Linked DNA regions of Thermus thermophilus. The protein of the gene in region 2 interacts with the protein of the main gene of each other region in a pairwise test. Links are inferred from orthologs where the notes say so. Each region holds a gene or a part of one and is shown on either strand. Other genes may lie near its edges.

Region 1 (5,579 bases), 1.8 Mb from region 2 along the record:
TTCTACACCCTGGACGGAACCGCCCTCACCGCCTGGGCCCGCCTCAGGCTGGAAGGGGAGGCCCTGAGGGCGGAAAGGCTCACCCTCTTCGCCGGGGAGGTGCGGGCCAAGGTCCTCCCCCAGGCCGCCCTCCGCGCCCTGGAGGAAGCCCCGGAAAACCCCTTCGGCCTTTTCCGCTATGAGCTTCCCCCAAGGACCCTTTTCCCCGGCACCACCGAGCTTCCCTTCCTGCGGCAGGCGGTGGAGCCTGAAAGGCTTCTCCGCTACCAAGGCCCCTTCCGGCCCCAGGGAGTGCTCCCCTTGGAGCGGGGCCTCCGCTTCCTGGCCCCCTTCCCCCTGGCCCCAGGGCCCCTGGAAGTGGTGGAGGAAGGGCGCTTCCTGGGCCAGGCCCTCCTTCCCGCCACGCCCGAGGGCGGGGTGGCGGAGGCCTGGCTGGGCCAGGACCTCAGGGCGCGCCTCGTCCGCGAGGTGGCCCTCCTCTCCCAGGGGGAGAAGGAGGCCACCTACCGCGTGGAGACCCGCCTGGAAAACCCTTACCCCTACCCCGTCCGCCTGCTCCTCGCCGAAACCTTTCCCCGGGGATTCCGGCTGGACTTCCCCGGCGCGGTTCTCCTGCCGGAAGGGTACCGCCTCGAGGCGGTCCTGGACCCCATGGAGGCCCGCTCCTTCCGCTACCGGCTCACCCTACCCCGGTAGCTACCCCACCCGCTCCACGCGGATGAGGTTCGTCGTCCCCCGGACCCCGAAGGGCACCCCGGCGGCGATGACCACCCGGTCCCCCACCTGGGCGAGCCCCAGGGCCTTTACCTCCCTGAGGGCGATGCGGACCATATCGTCGGTGTCCTGGGGGTCGGGGGCGAGATGGGGGTAGACCCCCCAGACCAAGGCCAGCTGGTTCCGCACCTCGGGGTTCGGGGTGAGGGCCAGGATGGGCACCTGGGGCCGGGTACGGGCGATTCTCCGCGCCGAGCTGCCCGTGGCCGTGAAGACCACGATGGCCCGGGCCCCCACCGCCTCCACCACGTCGTCCGCCGCCTGGGCGATGGCGTCCTGGGTGGTGGGGGTGGGGGCGGGGCGGAGGACGTTGAGCTTTTGCAAGAACTCCGGGGAGGACTCCACCGCCTTGGCGATCCTCCCCATCATGGCCACGGCCTCCACCGGGTAGGCCCCGGCCGCCGTCTCCGCGGAGAGCATCACCGCGTCCGTCCCGTCAAAGATGGCGTTGGCCACGTCCGAGGCCTCGGCCCGGGTGGGGCTCGGGTTCTGCACCATGGACTCCAGCATCTGGGTGGCGGTGATCACCGGCTTCCCGGCGGCGATGCACCGGAGGATGAGGCGCTTCTGGACGATGGGCACCTCCTCCAGGGGCATCTCCACCCCGAGGTCCCCCCGGGCCACCATGATCCCGTCCGCCTCCTCCAGGATCTCCTCAAACCGGGCCACGGCCGAGGGCTTCTCAATCTTGGCCATGAGCCTGGCCTTGGAGCCGTAGCGGGAGAGGTAGTGCCGGGCGAGGAGGAGGTCGTCCCGCGTGCGGACGAAGGAGACCGCCACCCAGTCCACCCCGAGCTCCGCCCCCAGGGCCAGATCCTGGATGTCCTTCTCCGAGAGGGCGGGGATGGAGAGGTCCGCCCCAGGGATGTTGATCCCCTTGTTGTTGGAGAGGACCCCGCCCACCTCCACCTCCGTGTGGATCTCCGGGCCCCGGACCTCCAGGACCTTGAGCCGGATGCGGCCGTCGTCCAAAAGGAGGGTCTGCCCCGGGGAAACGTCCTCGGGAAGCCCCTTGTAGCTCACGGAAACGCGGTGCTCGTCCCCCTCCACGGGCTCGGCGGTGAGGACGAACCTCTGCCCCGGGCGGAGGAGGACCTGCCCCTCCCGGAAACGGCCCACACGGATCTTCGGGCCCTGGAGGTCCTGGAGGACGGCCAGGGTTCGGCCGAGCTCCTCCGCCACCTCCCGCACCCAGCCCACCCGGCGCCTGTGGTCCTCGGGAGCGCCGTGGCTGAAGTTCAGACGAAAGACGTCGGCCCCGGCCTCCGCCAGGGCGCGGATCACCTCCTTGTCGTCCGTGGCCGGTCCCAGGGTGGCCACGATCTTGGTGCGCTTAAAAGGCGGCATACCCCAAAAACCTCGCGGCCCGGCCCAGCTCCTCCTCAATGCGCAGGAGCTGGTTGTACTTGGCCAGCCGGTCGGAGCGGGAAAGGGAGCCGGTTTTGATCTGCCCGGCGTTCACCGCCACGGCGAGGTCGGCGATGAAGCTGTCCTCCGTCTCCCCGGAGCGGTGGCTGATCACCGCCCGGTACCCCGAGCGCTGGGCCAGGCGGATGGCCTCGAGGGTCTCCGAGAGGGTCCCGATCTGGTTCACCTTGACCAGGATGGCGTTGGCCACCCCCCGCTCAATCCCCGCCCGGAGCCTCTCTGGGTTGGTGACGAAGAGGTCGTCCCCCACGAGCTGGACCTTCCCCCCCAGGCGCTCGGTGAGAAGCCGCCACCCCTCCCAGTCGTCCTCGGCCAGGCCGTCCTCAATGGAACGGATGGGGTACTTCTCCACCCAGGCCTCCCAGAAGGCCACCATCTCCTCCGAGGAGAGGACCTTGCCCTCCCCCTCCAGGTGGTACTTCCCGTCCCGGTAAAGCTCGCTCGTGGCCGGGTCCAGGGCCAGGGAGACCTCCTGGCCCGGGGTGTACCCCGCCCGCTCAATGGCGAGGAGCAAAAGCTCCACCGCCTCTTCGTTGCTCTTGAGGTCGGGGGCGAAGCCGCCCTCGTCCCCCACGTTGGTGCTGTAGCCCTTCTCCTTGAGGACGGCCTTGAGGGTGTGGAAGACCTCGGCCCCGATCCTCAAGGCCTCGGCGAAGCTTCCCGCCCCGGCGGGCACCAGCATGAACTCCTGGAAGTCCACCCGGTTGTCGGCGTGCTTCCCCCCGTTGATGACGTTCATGAGGGGCACGGGGAGGGTGACCCCCTGGACCCCGCCCAGGTAGCGGTAGAGGGGCAGGCCCAGGGCCTCGGCCGCCGCCCGGGCCGTGGCCAAGGACACGGCCAGGATGGCGTTCGCCCCCAGGTTGGCCTTGTTGGGGGTGCCGTCCAGCTCCCGCATGACCCGGTCCACCCCTTCCTGGTCCAGGGCGTCCATCCCGATGAGCTCGGGGGCGATGCGCTCGTTGACGTTCTCCACCGCCCGGCGCACCCCCTTGCCCAGGTAGCGCTTGCCGCCGTCCCTGAGCTCCAGGGCCTCATGGGTTCCGGTGGAGGCCCCGGAGGGCACCATGGCCCGGCCCCTGGCCCCGCCTTCCAGCTCCACCTCCGCCTCTACCGTGGGAAAGCCCCTGGAGTCCAAAACCTCGCGTGCCCGGACGCCGACAATGGTGGTCATGCCCAACCTCCCTTGTGGAAGCGCTTCACGCTCCCCCGCCCCATACTACCCCCTAGACCCTGAGGGGCACCACCACCGCCCGGTACCCCTCCCCGTCCCCCCAGATGAGGCTCGGGCTCGTGGGCCCGGAGATGCCCAGGTGGGCCCGGTCCCCCACGGGGGCGAGGGCCTCGAGGAGGTAGCGGGCGTTGTAGGCCACGGCCATGCCCGGCCCCTCCACCTGGGCGGGCACCTCCTCCTGCCCCTTGCCGTAGTCCCCCTCGGCGGAGAGGAGGATCCGGCCCTCCTCCAAAAGGAGGTCTACCCGGTGGTTCTGCCGGTCGGAGAGGACGCTCACCCGGCGCACCGCCTCCCTGAGGGCCTCTCCCTCCACCTGGACCTTGAGGGCGAACTCCTGGGGGATAACCCTCTGGTAGTCGGGGAACTCCCCTTCCATGAGGCGGAGGGCCATCCGGACCCCGCTTCCGCCCTCGAGGGCCAGGGCCAACACCCCCCCGCCCAAGGCAAGGTCGGCCTCGGCCCCGTCTGCCCCCTTCAGGACCCGCACCATCTCGTCCACGCTCCGGGCGGGGACCACGGCCTTGGCCTGGAACCCTTGGGGCAGGGGCAGGTCGTAGAGGGCGAGGCGGTACCCGTCGGAGGCCACCGCCCGGAAGCCCTGGGGAGAGAACTCCAGTTGCACCCCGCGGAAGATGGCCCGGTATTCCTCGTTGCTCGCGGCGTAGCGCACGTGGGTCAAGGCCTTGACGAGCTCCCCGGAGGGCATCCGCGTCCGGAGGGGGAAGGCCCCCTCGTCCTCCCCCTCGGGCACCAGAAGCTCGGGGTAGCCCTCGGCGGGGGCCAGGCTGAGCCGGGTGCGGAAGCGCCCCGAGGAGAGCTCCAGCTGCCCCCCCTGGCCCGGCTCCGAGGCGAGGCCGAGGGCCACGAGGTCCCCGGGAAGGCTCCGCACCAGCTGGAAGAAGGGCTGGGCGGGGACGAGCACCCGGGGAAGGCTTTGGGCCTCGGCGGGGAGGCGGACCTCGAGGTCCACCTCCCCGTTGGTCCCGAAGAGGACCAAAGCTCCTTCCTCGGCGTAAAGCCCCAGGTAGGTGTAGAGGGGGTTGGCGCTTCTAGAGGGGACGATGCGCTCCAGAAGGGAAAGCTGGTCCGAGAGGAGTTTCTTGGGAACCGTTATGTTCATCGCCTAACGCCTCCTTTAACGGCTATTACGACTCTTTTTTTTAAAGCTTTTAAAGATCCGTAGTCGTAGTAGTAGGGCCTGTGGAAATGTGGATAAGCGGGGGAAAACGCCCTCCAGGACGAGAAACGGCCTGTGGATAACTGCTGTGGATAACTGGCCCCGGCCTGTGGATAACCTGTGGATAAAGGGCGGGTTATCCACAGGGGTCGGCCCCCCTGGGGTTTTCCACAGGTTATCCACAGGGTTATCCACAGCTTGAGCCCGGTTATCCACAGGGTTATCCACAGGTTATCCACAGGGGTCATGTGCACGCCTCCCGGAGGGTGCGGAGGAGGCCCTGCACCTCCCGGTCGCTTTCCGCGAGCTCCTGGACCTTCTGGATGGCGTAGAGGACCGTGGTGTGGTCCCGGCCGCCGAAGAGCTGGCCGATCTCGGGCAGGGAAGCCCGGGTAAGCTCCCGCACCAGGTACATGGCGAGCTGCCGGGGGAGGACCACCTCCTTCTTGCGGCCGCTCCCCGTGAGCTCCTCCGGTTTCAGGCCAAAGTGGTCCGCCACCTTGCGGATGATCTCCAAGGGGTCCGCCTCCAGCTCCCTAGGGGCGAAGATGTCGGAGAGGGCCTTGGCGGCCACGGCGCGGGTCAGCTCAACGCCGTTGAGGGAGGCGAAGGCGATGGCCCGCATGAGGGCCCCTTCCAGCTCCCGGATGTTGGAGGTGACCTGCCGGGCGATGTACTCCAGGGCGTCCTCGGGGATCCTCAGGCCCCGCTGCTCGGCGTTCATCTTCAGGATGGCGATCCGGGTCTCCAGGTCTGGGGGCTGGATGTCGGTGATCAGGCCCCACTCAAAGCGGCTCCTCAGGCGCGCCTCCAGGGTGAGGATGTCCTTGGGCGGCCGGTCGGAGGAGAGGATGATCTGCTTGTGGGCCTCGTAAAGGGCGTTGAAGGTGTGGAAAAACTCCTCCTGGGTGCGCTCCTTCCCGGCGATGAACTGGACGTCGTCCACCAGCAGGAGGTCCACGGAGC
Region 2 (5,579 bases):
CAGGGAGGGATTGTACACCCTTCCTCCAAGAGAGGCAAGCCCGGCCCGCCGGGGTATAGTTTCACTGGCGGAGGGGGTTCCCCGCCAGGAGGAAGGATGAAGGAGACGCGGGACCTAGAGACCCTTTCGGTGAACGCCATCCGCTTCCTGGCCATAGACGCGGTGGAGAAGGCGAAAAGCGGCCACCCCGGGATGCCCATGGCCATGGCGCCCTTGGCCTACCTCCTCTTCCGGGAGGTCATGCGCCACAACCCCTTAGACCCCGCCTGGCCCGACCGCGACCGCTTCGTCCTCTCCGCCGGGCACGGCTCCATGCTCCTCTACGCCGTCCTCCACCTCACGGGCTACGACCTTCCCCTGGAGGAGCTGAAAAGCTTCCGCCAGTGGGGGTCCAAGACCCCGGGCCACCCCGAGCGCGGCCACACCCCGGGGGTGGAGGTGACCACGGGGCCCTTGGGGCAGGGGATCTCCACCGCCGTGGGGCTTGCCCTGGCGGAAAGGAAGCTCGCCGCCGAGTTCAACCGCCCGGGGCACGTGGTGGTGGACCACTACACCTACGTCCTCGCCTCGGACGGGGACCTGATGGAGGGGGTCTCCGGGGAGGCCGCCTCCTTGGCGGGGCACTGGGGCCTCTCCAAGCTCATCGTCTTCTGGGACGACAACCGCATCTCCATTGACGGCCCCACGGACCTCGCCTTCACCGAGGACGTCCTCGCCCGTTACCGGGCCTATGGCTGGCAGACCCTAAAGGTGGAGGACGCCAACGACCTCGAGGCCCTCCGCAAGGCCATCAAACTCGCCAAGCTGGACGAGCGCCCCACCCTCATCGCCGTCAGGAGCCACATCGGCTTCGGCTCCCCCAAGCAGGACTCCCACAAGGCCCACGGGGAGCCCTTGGGCCCTGAGGCGGTGGAGGCCACCCGAAAGAACCTGGGCTGGCCCTACCCCCCCTTCGTGGTGCCCGAGGAGGTCTACCGCCACATGGACATGCGGGAGAAGGGGCGGGCCTGGCAGGAGGCCTGGGAGAAGGCCCTCGAGGCCTACGCCCGGGAATACCCGGACCTCCACCAGGAGCTCATACGGCGCCTGCGAGGGGAGCTTCCGCCTTTGCCCGAAGCGCCCCCATCCTTTGACAAGCCCATCGCCACCCGGGCGGCGAGCGGCCGGGCCCTGGACCTCCTCGCTCCCCGCATGCCTGAGCTCCTTGGGGGAAGCGCCGACCTCACCCCCTCCAACAACACCAAGGCCGAGGGGATGGAGGACTTCTCCCGGGCGAACCCCTTGGGCCGCTACCTCCACTTCGGGGTGCGGGAGCACGCCATGGGGGCCATCCTGAACGGCCTCAACCTCCACGGGGGGTACCGGGCCTACGGCGGGACCTTCCTCGTCTTCTCCGACTACATGCGCCCCGCCATCCGCCTCGCCGCCCTCATGGAAACCCCCACGGTCTTCGTCTTCACCCACGACTCCATCGCCCTGGGCGAGGACGGCCCCACCCACCAGCCCGTGGAGCACCTCATGAGCCTTCGGGCCATGCCGAACCTCTTTGTGATCCGCCCTGCGGACGCCTACGAGACCTTTTACGCCTGGCAGGTGGCCTTAAGGCGCAAGGAGGGCCCCACCGCCCTTGTCCTCACCCGCCAGGCGGTGCCCCTCCTCTCCCCGGAGAAGGCCAAGGGGCTTTTGCGGGGAGGCTACGTCCTGGAGGACGTGGAGGAGCCCCAAGGGGTCCTCGTGGCCTCGGGGAGCGAGGTGCACCTGGCCCTTAGGGCCCAGGCCCTCCTCCGGGAGAAGGGGGTGCGGGTCCGGGTGGTGAGCCTGCCTTCCTTTGAGCTCTTCGCCGCCCAGCCCGAGGCTTACCGCCAAGAGGTCCTGCCCCCGGGGCTTCCGGTGGTGGCTGTGGAGGCGGGGGCCAGCCTGGGGTGGGAGCGGTACGCCCACAAGGTGGTGGCCCTGGACCGCTTCGGGGCCAGCGCCCCCTACCCCGAGGTCTACGAGCGGCTCGGCTTCACCCCGGAGCGGGTGGCGGAGGCCTTCCTCTCCCTGGTGTAAAAGGGCGGGATTTACCGGGGGAAGGCCCCCAGGGGAGGGGCTTAGGCTAGGGGTATGGGGGAGGTGTTTCGCAAGGCCGAGGCGGCCATCTACCTCTTCGCCGGGCTTCTCGTGGTCCTGGGAGCGGTCTACGTCTTGGGCGAGGCCCTGGTCCAGGGGGTGGGGCTTTTCCTGGGGGGCGAGGGGAGCAAGGCGGCCGTCTTCCTCCTGGACCGGGTGCTCCTCGCCCTGATGATGGCCGAGATCCTCTACACCCTCGTCCGCTTCGCCCGGGAGGGGCAGCTTCAGGTGGAGCCCTTCCTCGTCATCGGCCTCATCGCCGGGGTGCGGCGGATCCTCGTGGTCACCGCCGAGGGGTTGCAGAAGTTCTCCTTCTCCCTCCAGGACCCCGGCTTCCAGGCGGTTTTGGTGGAGCTTCTCCTCCTCTCCCTCATGGTGTTGACCCTGGCCTGGGCCTACCGCCTGGTGCGCGGGGTATAGTGGGGCCCGTGCGGTTCGCGCCCTCCATCCTCACGGCGGACCTGGCGAGGCTAGGGGAGGCCATAAGGGAGGCGGAGGCGGCCGGGGTGGACTGGATCCACCTGGACGTGATGGACGGGGTATTCGTCCCCAACCTCACCTTCGGGCCCCTCCTCGTGGAGGCGGTGAGGCGGGTCACCTCCTTGCCCCTGGACGTGCACCTCATGATCGTCCAGCCGGAGCGCTACCTCGAGGACTTCGCCAAGGCGGGGGCGGACCACATCACCGTCCACTTTGAGGCCACCTACCACCCCCACCGGGCGGTGCAGAAGGTGAAGGAGCTGGGAAAAAAGGCGGGGCTCGCCGTGAACCCGGGGACGCCCCTGGAGGCCTTTGAGCCCCTGCTCCCGGATCTGGACCTGGCCCTCCTCATGAGCGTCAACCCCGGCTTCGGCGGCCAGCGCTACCTCCCCACGGCCACGGAGAGGCTCCGGCGCCTCAAGGCCATGCGGGATCGGTTGAACCCCGCCTGCCTCATCGTGGTGGACGGCGGCATCAACCGGGAGACCGTGGCCGAGGCCCGGCGGGCGGGGGCGGACGTGGCCGTGGCGGGGAGTGCCCTCTTCAACGACAGGCCCGTGGCGGAGAACCTGAAGGCCCTCCGCCTCGCCCTGCTGGGCTAAGGCCACCCCATGCTGAAGCAAGCGGGGGGTGTGGACGGGGCTTACGGCCTTGGGCGCCCCAGGACGAGGGTCCAGTACCCTTCCCGCCCCCAGAGCCCCGCGTGGACGAAGCGGGGGGCCATGAGGTTGGCGCAGTGGCCGGGGCTTTCCGCCCAGGCGCGAAGGGCCGCCTCCGCCTGGGCAGGGTCGTAGGCCACGTTCTCGCCCAGGGCGGACCAGAGGTACCCTTCCCGCTCCCGGACGGTGGAGCCGTCCGTGCCCACGTGCCCCAGGAAGCCGTGGGTGGCCATGTCCTCCGTGTGGGCCCTGGCCGCGGCCGTGAGCTTAAGCACCCCACCGCGGCTTTCGCCGCGGTGGGGGCTCCAAAAGGGCCTTCCCAAGCCTTATTTCGGGCGACCCATGTTGCGAGATCAACGTGCAGCCACTTAGCCTCCCAGGCCAGGGGAGGGGCCGCAGGGTGGTAAACGCTCCCGCAAGCCCGCCCCTCGGCCCGGATCCGGTTTAGGGCCTCGAGGACGGGGTCGGCCCCCTGCCCGGCGCAGGCGGGGAGGAGGGCGAGAAGAAGGAGGAGGCGCACGCCCTCTAGGGTAACCGAAGGCCCGCCCTTTTGGGCGGGCCCTTCGCGCTGGTCGGGGAGGCCGGATTTGAACCGACGACCCCACGCACCCCAAGCGTGTGCGCTACCAGGCTGCGCTACTCCCCGGCGCGCAAAGGTTAGTCTAGCCCTCTTCCGGGCCCCCGTCAAGTAGACTTCGGGCATGGAGATCAAGGACCTGAAGCGCCTCGCCCGCTACAACCCGGAGAAGATGGCCAAGATCCCCGTCTTCCAGTCGGAGCGGATGCTCTACGACCTCTACGCCCTCCTTCCGGGCCAGGCCCAGAAGGTGCACGTCCACGAGGACTCGGACAAGGTCTACTACGCCCTGGAGGGGGAGGTGGTGGTGCGGGTGGGGGAGGAGGAGGCCCTCCTCGCCCCCGGGATGGCCGCCTTCGCCCCGGCGGGCGCCCCCCACGGGGTGCGGAACGAGTCGGCGAGCCCCGCCCTGCTCCTCGTGGTCACGGCCCCCAAGCCCTAGGTTTTCACGGGGTTTTCAAGGGCTGGCCCTATACTCCAAGCGGTGGTCCAGAGCCTCCCCGCCGACCTGGCCTTCCTCGCCGACCTCTTGCGCCGCTACCCGGTGCAGGTGGTCTGGCGGGGGACGGTCCTGCCCGAGGGGCCTTTGCGGGGGGAGAAGCTTTGGGAGGAGGGGGAGGTGGCCCTTTACTGGGCGGGAAGCCGCCCCCCCGCTCCAGAAACCCTCGAGGCCCTGCGCCTCCTCCTTAAGGCCTTCCAGGAGGTCCTGGCCCTGAGGGAGCGGGAGCTTGCCCTCCTCAAGGCCCAGGACGAGACGGGGAGGCTTCTTAGGCTTCTCCTCCACGAGATCAAAAACCCCCTGATGAGCGTCCTCGGGGCCCTGGAGCTCGCCCTGGAGACCGAGGGCCTGCCCGAGGAGGCCAAGGAGCTCTTGGAGATCGCCGAGCGCTCCGCCCGGCGCATCCAGGAGCTTCTGCAGAAGGCCCAGGACTACCTGAGGCTCGGCCAGGGGGTGCGCCTCAAGAGCGAGCGGGTGGACCTGAAGGCCCTCCTCCGCCAGGCGGCCGAGGAGGTGAGGCCCCTCGCCCGAAGGAAGGGCATCGCCTTAAGGCTCGCCCTGCCTCGAGGGGAGACCTGGGTCTACGGGGACCCGGACTGGCTCTACCAGGCGGTCCTCAACGTGCTGAACAACGCCATTAAGTACACCCCCGAAGGGGGCCGGGTGAGGGTGCGCCTCCTGGTGGGGCGGGACCATTACGGCATCGCCGTGGCCGACACCGGGCCGGGCATCCCCGAGGAGGAGCAGGACAAGGTCTTTGAGCCCTTCTACCGGGCCTCCACCCGGGGGGAGGTGGAGGGCACGGGGCTTGGGCTTGCCCTGGTGAAGCGGGTCCTCGAGGCCCACGGGGGGGAGGTGCGCCTGAGAAGCCGCCTGGGCCGGGGAAGCACCTTCCTCCTCCTCCTGCCGAGGCCCAGGCCCGGACAGCGGGCCCCCGTGGGGCGGCTCCTCCTCCTCATGGTGGCCCTCATCGCCCTGGCCCGTCTCCCCCTCTTCCCGGCCCCCCTGGGCTCCAAGGCCTTCGGGGAGGTGCCTGCGGGGGAGGTGGTGCGCCTTCCGGGCCTGGAGCTCGCCTTTAGCCCGGACGCCCAAGGGGAGGCCCGGCGCTGGCGGAGCCTTTGGGGCGGGGGGGAGAGGGTGCGGGTGGCCCTGGAAGGCGGGGGGGTGGAGGCGGTGCGGGAGGCCCCCGTGCCCCTCTCCCTCGCTACCCCGGAGGGCGAGGTGCGGCCCATGGGCACCCATCTGCGCCTGA

The links. The genes of interacting proteins can lie anywhere in the genome.
Region 1: the proteins of rpe (region 2) and eno interact in binary tests that used the Escherichia coli proteins (3 or more experiments, as listed by UniProt). The link is inferred for Thermus thermophilus from one-to-one orthologs.

What each region holds. Positions count from the first base shown.
Region 1 is NZ_AP025158.1:690-6,268, reverse strand. What follows is about bases 1,243-4,116. They hold eno (phosphopyruvate hydratase), read right to left. Parts: upstream 3,377-4,116; coding sequence 2,108-3,376; downstream 1,243-2,107. Other genes in these bases: dnaN (DNA polymerase III subunit beta), read right to left, coding at 3,429-4,116; pyk (pyruvate kinase), read right to left, coding at 1,243-2,121. In the rest of the region: TthTMY_RS00030 (DUF4139 domain-containing protein), read left to right, coding at 1-696; more of pyk, read right to left, coding at 697-1,242; more of dnaN, read right to left, coding at 4,117-4,556; chromosomal replication initiator protein DnaA, read right to left, coding at 4,858-5,579. UniProt on the Escherichia coli protein: Catalyzes the reversible conversion of 2-phosphoglycerate (2-PG) into phosphoenolpyruvate (PEP). It is essential for the degradation of carbohydrates via glycolysis.
Region 2 is NZ_AP025158.1:1,823,072-1,828,650, reverse strand. What follows is about bases 1,489-4,362. They hold rpe (ribulose-phosphate 3-epimerase), read left to right. Parts: upstream 1,489-2,531; coding sequence 2,532-3,194; downstream 3,195-4,362. Other genes in these bases: TthTMY_RS09805 (sensor histidine kinase), read left to right, coding at 4,313-4,362; TthTMY_RS09810 (cupin domain-containing protein), read left to right, coding at 3,953-4,270; TthTMY_RS09820 (CAP domain-containing protein), read right to left, coding at 3,236-3,526; TthTMY_RS09830 (phosphate-starvation-inducible PsiE family protein), read left to right, coding at 2,107-2,532; tkt (transketolase), read left to right, coding at 1,489-2,052. In the rest of the region: more of tkt, read left to right, coding at 97-1,488; more of TthTMY_RS09805, read left to right, coding at 4,363-5,579. UniProt on the Escherichia coli protein: Catalyzes the reversible epimerization of D-ribulose 5-phosphate to D-xylulose 5-phosphate.